Regions from separate parts of the Salinisphaera aquimarina genome, predicted to be linked through region 1. Evidence: riboswitches for the same ligand, from Rfam matches in the RefSeq annotation. Region 1 holds a riboswitch; the other holds the start of a gene.
What was found. Region 1 has a riboswitch for cyclic di-GMP ahead of ACFOSU_RS16635 (RIFT barrel domain-containing protein). Riboswitches for the same ligand answer to the same signal wherever they lie in the genome.
Positions count from the first base shown of each region.

Region 2: it holds a riboswitch for cyclic di-GMP, as region 1 does, so the genes downstream of both, ACFOSU_RS13420 (RIFT barrel domain-containing protein) here and ACFOSU_RS16635 (RIFT barrel domain-containing protein) in region 1, are expected to answer to the same signal.

Region 1 covers NZ_JBHRSS010000008.1:246,852-252,880, reverse strand. The annotation lists gene dbpA (ATP-dependent RNA helicase DbpA) at 1-494, shown strand, start outside; gene ACFOSU_RS16635 (RIFT barrel domain-containing protein) at 769-3,159, opposite strand; cyclic di-GMP riboswitch class I at 3,265-3,356, opposite strand; gene ACFOSU_RS16630 (PEP-CTERM sorting domain-containing protein) at 3,747-4,532, shown strand; gene ACFOSU_RS16625 (mechanosensitive ion channel family protein) at 4,572-5,645, opposite strand; gene ACFOSU_RS16620 (N-acyl homoserine lactonase family protein) at 5,892-6,029, shown strand, end outside.
Region 2 covers NZ_JBHRSS010000006.1:164,763-170,791, forward strand. The annotation lists gene wecB (non-hydrolyzing UDP-N-acetylglucosamine 2-epimerase) at 1-134, opposite strand, end outside; gene ACFOSU_RS13420 (RIFT barrel domain-containing protein) at 324-2,885, opposite strand; cyclic di-GMP riboswitch class I at 2,985-3,076, opposite strand; gene putA (bifunctional proline dehydrogenase/L-glutamate gamma-semialdehyde dehydrogenase PutA) at 4,315-6,029, shown strand, end outside.

The sequences.
Region 1 (6,029 bases):
TCGCAACGGACGTCGCCGCTCGCGGTCTCGATATCGTGGCTTTGCCCCTGGTGGTGAGCTACGACATGGCCAACGATCCCGACACGCATACACATCGAATTGGCCGCACCGGAAGAGCGGGCGAATCCGGCCTGGCGATCACGCTTTGTACGGCTCAGGAGCGGTCGCGGGCCGACCACCTCAAGCGACACCTCGGTGCCCCTCTGTCGTGGCATCCTCTCGTACTGGAGAAACCCCGCGCCAAGACGCTGAAACTCGCCCCCATGAAGACCCTCGTCATTGATGGCGGACGTCGCGACAAGCTCCGTCCGGGCGATATTCTCGGCGCGCTGACCGGTGACGCCGGGTTGAGTTCAGACGCAATCGGCAAGATCGACATTGCCGCCACGCGTGCCTATGTGGCCATCCGACGCGATGTCGCCCGTGCTGGCCAGGATCGCCTGAGCGCCGGCCGTATCAAAGGCCGGAAATTTCGGGTACGCGCACTGAGCTGACTGGCGTACCGCGGGTGAACGCGCCACTTCGCGTTGTGACCCCGCCTCGAGCCGGTTCGTGTGGCGGTTCGAGCTGGGGCCGCTCCGCAAGCAAAAGATCGCCCTCGGGATTAGACGTATTGCAGCCGGAATTGCGACACAAGCATCATTACGCGTCATTCCCGTCAACCCATGCCGTAACCGCGATAGCGCCCTGAGTTTTTCAACATCAAAGTGGGCATTCGAAAAAAGCGGCCGGCGCCTGCCGGCACCGTCCGCTTTTTGCCGCCCTTAATTACTGCGAGCGCGGTACGATCGCGAAGTTTGGATATGTATCGAATTTAGGTTTGATGGTGCGGCCAGCAAAGATGCTCCATGCCAGCGCAGCGTTTTTGATGCCGCTGTCTACTGCCATCGACAACGCGGGCTGGAAATTTGCCGGAAAGCCGGTCGCCGAATTCGCGTAGCCCACCATTTCCCCGCGGACGTAGCTATTAGAGCCGCTCGACAATTCATTGATCATCGGCTGGCTGTTGCATTTCAGACCATCGATACCTGCGAAACTCTTTTCGTAGGCTCGCTGAAGCGTTGCATAGGTACCGGATGACCGGGAGTCGCGGATCTGTAGGCTGTAGGCGGATGCTAGAAGCCAGCAGTAACCTTGGGCGGGGTTGTCTTTCCAATCGGTCATGCGGCCGATCTGAAAAGTGGCGAGCCACTTCAGAAAAGGTGTTGCAGCCGTGAAACCCTGCTCAGCGGCATGGCCCACGGCCCAGGTAAAGAAGTCAGCCTGCCATGGTGCGATTCCCACGCGTGACTGGCCATTGAGTGAGTAGATCGCCGCGCCGTAGGTATCGATGACGTGCAATTGGTCCGCTCTATCATCGGCAAGAAAGCGATCCTGATAATCGGCGAGAATATTGGCGACCAGCCCCTCGAAGTAGGATTTCATCGGATCATCGTCGGGCGTGGCGAACGCAGCATCGCCGATACTGCGTAGTGACCATGCCTGCCCACGCACCTGTCCCTGCGCGTGTGCCAGGAGCCCTTTATCGAAACCACGATACTTCTCGTTCCCCCAAAGCTCGATGTAGGAGGCGGTGAACTGCATCTCTTCAAGATAGTAATAGTCGCCTGTCACCAGATAGGGGACATAGCCGATGGAGGGATGGTGCGCAATATCGAATGCATATGGGGAGTTGCAGTCGCCGCCGCATTTCGGTAACAGGTCGGCCCGGGTCTGCGGGTCGCCTGATTGACTCGCAGAGCTGTAATTCGCAATGGTCACTTGCGGATGCCGAGTGATTTCGAGCGGCCGGCCGGTCTCCTGATCTCGGTAATGAAATCCATAGGTGCCCACGGCGTCATCATTGGCCCTCATCCAATCAAAGGCACGTTGGTCTCCAGACACTGCATAAGTGGATGTCCAGCGTGGCAGGGGGCCGATCGCTGCCTGGGCTCCGGTGTTGGCCATCACCGGAGTCTGATTGCCGTTGGTCATGGGGGCGAACGACGTCGCGACGGAGTTCAGAAATTTTTCACTGGGGGCCAGGTCGGCATAACGCGAAATGGCACCGGTCGACTGCAGATACCGCGTGTCTACGCGGGCATAGACATCCGGAGCGTTGTGCCACCACAACACCTTGTGCCAGCGGGCCTGGCGATAATGCTTGAGTGATTTGACCTTGAAGTTCTGTTGACCGACGCTCAGGTCAGCGGCGTACTTGATGTTCTGGGGGGCCTTGGCATAGGCCCAGTCGTTTTCCATGACGACATCGACGCGTGCTCGCGAAATCTTGCCATTGCCGTCGCCGTAAGCACGAATATGGAAATAGACAGCGGCGAGCGACGATGGTCCGCTTTCGGACGTGCTTACCGGGCCGCCAACGATCCATTCAGATGCAACCGGGCCCGATAGCCATTGTTTGCATTGCTTGCCCCAACTCGTGCAACCGCCCGTCTGATTGACCCGGGTGAGCAGTTCGCGTGCATCGATGTGGTATTTGCGCCCCTTGATCTTTAGATCTGCGCTGGCGTCAAAATCCGTGCCCAGAAGCTGGTTGATGGTGGGCGCCGAGCCGCTGGACGACGGCTTTGCCAGGACGAGATCGACGCGGCTGGTTCCGTCCGCAAGCGTCGGGACGCGTACGGAAATGACGGCATGGCGCAAAGAACCATCCTGCCAACTGGCTTTCTTGTCGACCTGGATGGGAATAGGCTGCCCGTCGATACGTGCATCGAGGCTCTTGTCCGACGGCACCGCGCCCTTGCGGAATACCTGACCGATGGTCACCGGTACGTTGGACTGCTTTTGTCCCGCATTGTTTTCGACCTCGAAACTCGCCACGCCTTGGGCGCCGCCCGAATCGACCTCGGTACTATCGCCGTCAGCGCCGTCAGCGCCGTCAGCGCCGTCAGCGCCGTCAGCGTCGTTCGGCGCGGTGGGTTTAGCCGGTTCTGAAGTCGGCGTGGTTTCATTGGGCTTGCCAACGGTACCGTAAGAACCGGTCGTCCCGTAGCTCTTGATGTCGCTGCTGTCGGAATTGGTGGCCGTGGTCGGCGCATTGCCGTAACTGGCGTACCCCGCGTACTGTTTGCCGGCCGAAGACTGCGCCGCGGTTCCCGCGTTCGCGATCAGCAAGCAGCCGATTGCCAACGCGAAGGCGTATTTTTGAAAAATATGCATTTTTAAATAAAGATCCTGTATTAAAACCTGTGCCCCCAGGTTTTCTACATAGTCCGCACAGGACTTCACTCGCGCTTTACTCGCGAGATTGCTGCAGCGGGGCTTAGCGGAAACCCGACAATCTTAGCTCCGTTCAAGGGGGCCGTAGACTCCTGGCTTTGCGTACCTGTCTTTCGACAGGGTTGCCTTTGTCGGTGCGTAGCTTTCCGGCGAGGCCGCGTGATGTCAATCCTTAAAGCCGGCGCCTTGCGAAGGACTGGTCCGTTCCGCGCAAAAGATTATTGTTAATGCAGTCAGTTGCGTAAGAATCAAGATTAATGGATTCGTTTTGCGGTGCACCAGTTTTCATAAAAATACGATGCAATGTTGGAAAACCTGCGCCTTCCGCCTATAAAAACAATCGGAATTACAGGAGAATGATGCTTATGCGTGTGTCGAAAAAACTTACAGTTCTCATATATTCTTGTTTGTAAAGTTTAAAAAAATTAATATTTTCAACGAACTGAATGTTGGTCCCGAATTTGCATTAGCTATACCAATCAATAGGCGCGACATGTGCGCGTGATCAATATTTCGGGACCCCACTGATGATCGGAACCAGAGCACAGCATATTTTGATAAGCGCATGCAGCACGCTTCTGTGCGTTGTACCTGCGCAGGCGGCGTTGATATCGGTCGATGCCAGCGTGTTCAACCAGGACGCATCCCTGATCACCTTCAGCGAGGTTCCCGATCAGACCGGCAATCCCGTCTTCATTCCCGGGCCGAACGCCGGTGGCAGCCGTCCGACCGTGAGCACGGGCGGCCTTTTCAGCGGCCAGGCGGTCGATTTTAACTGCGCGGGCTGCGTTACCGGGTCTCCTTCGGATGGGCTTTCGCTAGTGGGCAATGCACAGCCGGTGTTTACGACCCTAGTGCCGGGCTCCGCCGATGAAGCCATCCTGAGCGGGTCGCCGCGTTTTAATGGACCAATTTCCATCCTGTTCAGTATCGGGGTCAACGCGGCCGGATTTATCGGCAGTTTTTTCGACGCGCCAGGCTCACATGTGCTGACGGCGTTCGATCGGCAAGGCAATCTGCTCGGATCGGTGGAGAATGGCCTGACCGGCGCCCAGTTCCTGGGGCTGGCCGACGATAGCGGCGCGAATTCGATCGCTGGTATCCAGTTTGGGCGCGCCGGGGACAACTCTGCCGGCTTTGCGCTGGATGACCTGCGCTTTGGTCAGGCAGGCCAGATCAGTCTGCCGACATCTGAGGTATCGGTCGCCGAACCACGAGGGCTCGCATGGCTGGCGTTGGCGATTATTGCCGGTATGGGCTGCCTGCGTCGACGTAAGTCGGCGGGTCCTGGCATCTCGCCTGCGGCGCTATAAAACGGACCAGCCGTGTTGGGTAGCTTCGCCCATGCCTGCTCAGAACAGACCGGACGCGCTGTCGTTGTCCTTGAGTCGAGCTCTGACCGTGGGCAGGTACTGTGGATATTCCCGTTGTATGAAGTCGAGCATGGCTTCGCGTACCCGACAACGGAAATGCCACAGCGTGATGGAGTCGCCCGCGCTGAGCAGAAAACGCACCTGCATGGCGTGTTCGTTGGCGTCGACCACCTGGGTGTGGCCAACCTTGCCGTCCCACGCGCCATCGGTATCCAGCAGACGCTGGAATTCGTTGCGGATGGGCTCGATCGGCATGCGGTAGTCGAGCCATATCAACACCGGCGCGAATAGATTGGTCGTGTCACGCGTCCAGTTCTCGAACGGGTTCTCGATGAACCACTGCAGCGGCACGATGATTCGTCGCATGTCCCAGGCGCGCAGCACCACGTAGGTGGTGGTGATGTCTTCGACCCAGCACCAGTTGCCTTCGACCTTGAGTACGTCCTCGATGCGAAACGGCTGCGACAGCGCGATCTGCAGGCCGGCGAACAGATTGCCGATCACCGGCCGAGCGGCAAAACCCAGAATCAGCCCGCCGATACCGGCCGAGGCCAGCAGGCTGGTGCCCAGCTGACGGATGGAGGGAAAAGTCATCAGCGCGGCGGCCACGCCGATGATGGCGATCAGCACGCTGAGACCGCGGCTGATGAAGCGGGCCTGGGTTTCCAGTTTTCGGGCGGTATGATGACGACCTTCGACGGCCGGATTCATGCCCACGACCACGTCGCCAATGGCACTCGTGGCGCGCATCGCGGCCCATGTGAGTGCAAGAATCAGGCAGAGGCCGGTGAGATGGCGTACCACCTGTATCCAGGGAAGCAGGGCGGTCGTATGCGCTTGCCAGACGGTCTGCAACGTAAGCAGAAATACCACCGTGCCGCCGGCATAGGCACAGTCGTCGAGAAACTTGTGCGCGATATCGCGGCGCGCGGTCAGGCGCCGCGCCATAGCAATAAGCAGACAATAGACCGCCAGCAGCCCGAGTGCGGCGCAGATCGCCATACCGCCGGTAACGGCCCAGGCACCGACCAGAGAGCGAGTCGTTTCGGGCATCGAGCTTCCTTGGCGCGTCGCGCCGAATGATTCGGACTGTGAGTTTATGACATGCAATTTTGGTGCGTTTTCCGGTTAGCGACGCCATCTAAAGGTCGAAAACGAATACCGCAAGTGTCGGCCTTTGGCTATGTAGCCGCTTTGCCGCTAACCGCGGTCCATCCTGCCGGGTCGGGGCGCCGATGGCCTTGCCTGGCGCTCATCTTGCTTGTCGACTGGATACCCCTTTTCTCAACTGTGAGGATCGTGTCCAGAGATATACGCATATGGCCCCTGCTGACGGCCACGCATCGTTACGAAAAAGTGGTATCGACGCGTGGACGTGGGCACAGCGAGTACATCGATGCGCCGATTCTTGCCTATCTGATCGAAACCTCGAACGGG
Region 2 (6,029 bases), on a different contig from region 1:
GCGTCGTAGTGCTGACCGGTGTGGATCAATCGCACGTCGCACCACTTGGCTGCCTTCAAAGCGTGGTAGAGCGGCGCGACCTTCATGAAATTGGGGCGCGCCGCCGCTATCAGATCAACACGTATGTTATTCAAACAACTCTCCGGGAATTCGTAGGGCCAGGAAGTCTACAGCGCATCAATGAACGCGCAATGACTCTTGGTCGATAGGCCCACGGAGCTTAGCGCCATCGGAAGCACTGTTCCACCATACCGACACCACCGAGCTGCCGTACCTTTTCCCGCGCTACGGCCGTGTCCAGCGTCAACCCCTACCAGAACATCCTAATAGCGTGGTACGACAGCAAAGTTCGGATTCTTCGCATAATCAGGCTTGATCGTCCGTCCATCGAATAACTTCCATGCTTCGCGACCGTTTTCAACGCCACTTTGCGCGGCCATTGCAAGACCAATCTGAAAATTGGACGGAAAGCCGGTCGGCGAAAACGCGTAACCAACCATCTGGCCGATCCTGTAAGTCGTCTTCGAATCGCTTAGCTCATTTACCATCGGCTGAGAGTTGCATTTCAGTCCGTCGAGTTGCGGGAAATTGACCTTGTAGACGGTCTGGATATCAGGGTACAGCTGAGAGCTTTCGGCATCCCTGATGCGCAAATTGTAAGCAGAGGCCAGCAGCCAGCAAAAGCCGCTATCGGGATTGACTTTCCAGTCCGTCATACGCGCCACTTGGAATTCGCCAAACCACTTCACCAACTCGAGCGCATTGGGCATTTCCTGATCCGCGGCATGGCCGAGCGACCACGTCCAGAAGTCCGCTTGCCAAGGGGCCACCCCCACTTTCTTTTGCCCACCCGCGGAGTAAATAACGGCACCAGAGTTGGCTGTAACGTGGAGGGGGTTTTTGGTGTCATCTTCGAGATAGCTATCACTGTAGTCGGACAGAATATTCGACATGAGCCCTTCGAAGTACGCCTTCATCGGATCGTCATCCGGTGTAGCGAACGCCGCATCCGAAATACTGCGCAACGACCAAGCCTGCCCACGCACCTGACTCTGTGCCTTAAGCAACACACCCTTGTCAAAATCACGGTATCCAGGGTTAGCCCAGAGTTCGATATACGATGCCGTGAATTGCATCTCCTCAAGATAGTAGTAATCACCAGTCGTAAGATAAGGCACATAGCCAATTGACGGATGGTGAGCAATATCAAAGCTTAGCGGCGTGCTGCAACTACCGGTGCAATCGGTGAGAAAATCGCGACGGTATTGTGGATTGCCTGCGCGGCTAGCGAAGCTCTTGGCCGCAATAGTGACGTAGGGATGACGGGAAATTTCAAGCGGCCGCCCGGTTTCGCCGTCACGGTAATGAAACGAGTAGCTACCCACGGCATCGTCATTGGCGAGCATCCACCGAAATGCCCGCCGATCGCCGGATACGGCATACGAGGACGTCCACCGGGGCAGCGGTCCAATTGCAGCTTGGGCGCCGGTGCTTCCCATTTTGGGCGTCTGGTCGCCATGAGACATTGGCGGATAGCTCTTGGCGACGCCATTGAGAAACGACTCAGGTGGGGAGAGCTTGGCGTAGCGCGAAATAGCGCCGGAGTTCTGCAGATAATCCGTATCGATACGAGCATACAAGCCCGGATCGCCCTGCCACCACAACACCTTATGCCAGCGCGCGTGATGATAATGCTTCAGGTCATCAACATCGTAATTCTGCGAACCCACCTGGATGCTCGCGCTGTAGTCGATGTTCTCGGATGTTTTCGCATAGGCCCAGTTATTTTCGAACACGGTATCCACGCGCACACGCTCGATCGCACCATCCTCACCGGCATAAGCGCGAACATTGAAATAGACGTTGAGTCCCGCCAAGGCCTCGTTCCCAGATATGACCTGCCCACTCACAATCCATTCGGACGCCAACGGCCCGTCGAGCCATTGTTTGCAATTCTTGCTCCATGCCGAGCAATTGCCGGACTGGGACACGGTCTGCAAGAGATCGTGTGCGCTGATTTTGTAGTTGCCCGCGCCCGAGGCTTTTACATCGACCTGCGCGTCGAAGCCGCTGCCCAGAACGTCAGACAAAGTGATCGCGTTTTCCGGCCGTGTCTGCGCATCCCGCGCCTGAGGGATTACATTAATGGATAACCGCTTCGGCGACCCATCACCCACGTCGGACATACGGGCCGTGATTACCGCATGACGCAAGGATCCATCGGCCCAGGTCGCTTTCTTATCAACCTGCATCGGGACCTGACCGCCATCGACAGTGCCGACCAAAGCACTGCCAGCAGGAACGTCTCCTTTGGCAAACACCTGACCAAAAGTGATCGAATCGGATGAGGAGCGACGATCGGTTTCGCCGATAATCGCTACATTGACCACGGAAGCGGCGCCAGCAATATCGGCGGTGTCGGCCGTATCTTCCTCCTCCTCTTCTTCCTCTTCACCTGCAGATGAATTCGGAGAGTCTCTGGACACTTGGTCATCATCCAAGTCAGCATTCTGGTTGGACTCTCCGTCTTGGTCAGACTGATCCGAGCGGCCATCGTCGCTGTTTCCGGCCTCCGGCGTTGAGCCCACCCCTTGGCCTGCCCCGGAGCCCGGGCTCGGTTTCGCGCTTCCATCCGGATCGGAATCTAGATCCGACCCGGCGTCATCTTCGGATCCGGCCCCGTCGGCATCGCTGCCGCTTTGACCTTGATCCACTTGATCACCATCTTCGGCAGGCGCGCTGTCGCTATCCACGGGGGGCAGGAACGCACTTTGCGACGATGAAGAGGAGGATTCGTTGTCTGAGCCGTCTCCGGACCCCGATCCGCCGCAAGCAGCGAGCGAGCCGCACAGAAGAATGACAATCAGAAAATAGCGAGAATGCATATGTCGGTCCATGCTGAATTGGCATGTTCCGACGCGCGGATAAGCGAGATCGCCACGGCGGAACCTTGATTACTCAAAATTGCCGTAGCACTGGATGCTCACGGCAGCCCGGCGATCATGGCGTGCACTCCGCACGCTTTAGACCCGTGGCTTTGCGTCGCAACCTTTCGGAAGCTTTGCCTTTGTCGTTAACTTCATGAACTAGCTGCCCTGAAGCTCGTTAGCCTCGTGACAAACTGTCCCTATTCAATTTCCGAAGGATTCCCCGGAGCTCGGTCGAGTCGAGCCCCGGTTGTGTACAACCCTTCACATCACCCAAAGTGAATTGATCGCCCCCTCGGTCAGTCTATCGACCATCGGTCGCGCTACTTAAGGCGAGGCCCCTTGGTCATAGACAAGTACGCCTGGAGTCTGAGCTTGCCGACTGCCGGTCTCTATTGAGGCGAATCATTAGCAATCAAAGGCCTCCGCGAGGAGCTCCGCGCGATAACTCACTTTAGTGGCGACGTAAAAAAGATTCCTTTTCACCCGATTTCTGCACTCCGTCGCTACCATTTATCAAATACTCGACCACATCGCTGCAAGCACACCGGTACGGCGTGCTCAAAAGCGATCGCAACTCGCACACGGCCATCACAACGACGGCGGCAACTGCATAAGGCTGGCGAGGTGACGGACGAAGTCGCTTGTCGGTGACTTAGATCAATGGCCGAACAAGTGGCTTGATAACCCTATCGGTGACATGGGCCGAAAAGAACCTGTCTGCCCCCCTGCCAGTGGGCATTCCAATCAGCCGACGACCACGCCGGGAGCATCGCATGCCTCAACCGGCGAGCCGTCGGCGCGATTCGCTACCGCCCGCCCATCAATGCACGCGTCAGCAACACCGTAATTGTTACTTGCCGATTTCCGGAGCGGCCGTTATCGGCACGCTTGCCGAATGTCCGCCCCGCCGCGCATCGCTGTGATAACGGAGCTTGCCGGGGCCCATAGCACCCAGTTCCGGGACGCACTCGAGACCGCTTGTCAGGAGGCCTATATCGCCGGGACGCCGGACCGACGATCCACTCAAGCAGCCCCCGTCTTCCAGCCAGCATGGGTCGCCGCCTCGTCATGCCTTATCTAAAGCCAGGATTACGACGCTCAGATAGCGCAGGTACCCATCTCGCTTGCTCGCAAAGATAAATGTCCGACTACTCTTCCGACATACACATCTGTAATCGGGCTGCCTCTGCTCGATACCTGAGCGCCTACGCCAATTAACTGACGTGCCGACGGTTTTAGCTTGGGCTTTGCTGTGCGAGGCAGCCCTGATTGACTGAATCAATCGACCGGGCTTTCGCATAACCAGCGCATTCCACGCGCGCAGCGTTCGACAGTCCACGGGGCACACGTTAGATTGAAATCCAATTCGATATCTCGCGCTTTTATGGATTATTCCCGACCCAGCCAGATCGACGACGCCGCCTATCGCGGGGTGATCGAAAATTATCGCTGCGACGAGGCTGAGCAGCTCCGTCGGCTCATCGACATAGCCCGGCTCGATACGAAAGCCAGCCGTGAAATCGAGACCCGCGCCGGCAAGCTCGTGCAGGCCGTACGCGACAAGAACGCGCATGGCAGCGGTATCGACGCCTTCATGCATGAGTATGAGTTGTCGAGTCAGGAAGGCGTGGTGCTGATGTGCCTGGCCGAAGCGCTGTTGCGTATCCCGGACGACGCGACCGTCGACAAACTTATCGACGACAAGATCGGCGGCTCGAACTGGGAATCCCATCTGGGCGAGTCCAAATCGTGGTTCGTGAATGCCTCCACCTGGGGCCTGATGCTGACCGGGCGCATCCTGCGCCACGAGGACGCGCCACAGCGTAATTTCCGCAACGTTCTGCAGCGGCTGGTCAAGCGTAGCGGCGAGCCGTTCATTCGTCAGGCCGTCAGCCAGGCGATGCGGATCATGGGCAAACAGTTCGTGATGGGGCGTACGATCGAAGAAGCGATCAGCAACGCCCGGTCGCTGGAAAAGCGCGGCTATACCTATTCTTACGACATGCTGGGCGAGGCCGCCCGCACCGACAAGGATGCACAGCGCTACTACGACGACTACTACCACGCGATCGAGGCCTGCGGCAGCGCCAGCAAGAATCTAGGGCCCGAGAAATCGCCCGGCGTGTCGGTCAAGCTGTCGGCGCTGCACGCCCGCTATGAGCTCGCCCACCGCGAGCGCGTGCACAAGGAACTGCTGCCGCGCCTGCTCAAGCTCGCCCGCCTGGCGGCCAGCAAGAACATCAATCTAACCATCGATGCCGAAGAGGCTGCGCGCCTGGATCTGTCGCTGGAACTGTTCGCCTGTGTCTCGCAGGAAGACGATCTGTCCGACTGGCAAGGCCTTGGCCTCGCCGTGCAGGCTTACCAGAAGCGTGCCCTCGACGCGATCGACTGGCTCGCGGACCTGGGCAAGCGCCACAACCGACGCATCATGATCCGGCTGGTGAAAGGCGCGTACTGGGACACCGAAATCAAGCACGCCCAGGAAGCCGGCCTCGACGGCTATCCGGTATTTACCCGCAAGGTCAATACCGACGTGTCGTTTCTGGCCTGCGCCCGTCGCATTCTCGACAACCCGGATGTGTTCTACGGCCAGTTCGCGACCCACAACGCCCACACCATGTCTTATATCCGTGAGCTGGTCGGCGACCGCGAGGACTACGAATTCCAGCGTCTGCACGGCATGGGCGAAGCGCTCTACGAACAGATCGTCGAAAAGACACAGCCGAACGGCACGCCGCGCGCGGCCTGTCGGATCTATGCACCAGTCGGCGCGCATGAAGATCTGCTGGCCTATCTGGTCCGCCGCCTGCTCGAGAACGGCGCCAACAGCTCGTTCGTGAATCGACTGGTGGACGAGGACGAACCGGTCGAAGAGATCGTGGCCGACCCGGTGGCCACGGCCACCAACCAGAAATCCGCCACCCATCCGAAGATCGCCCTTCCACACGATCTCTACGGCACGCGCCGACCCAACGCCCGCGGCGTGGATCTGTCCGATATCCGCGAACTCGATGCGCTTGCCAAGGGCATGCGCGAAGCCGATGCCCGTGTGTGGCGCGCCGCGCCGCTGATCAACGGCCTGGTCAACGGCAAGAA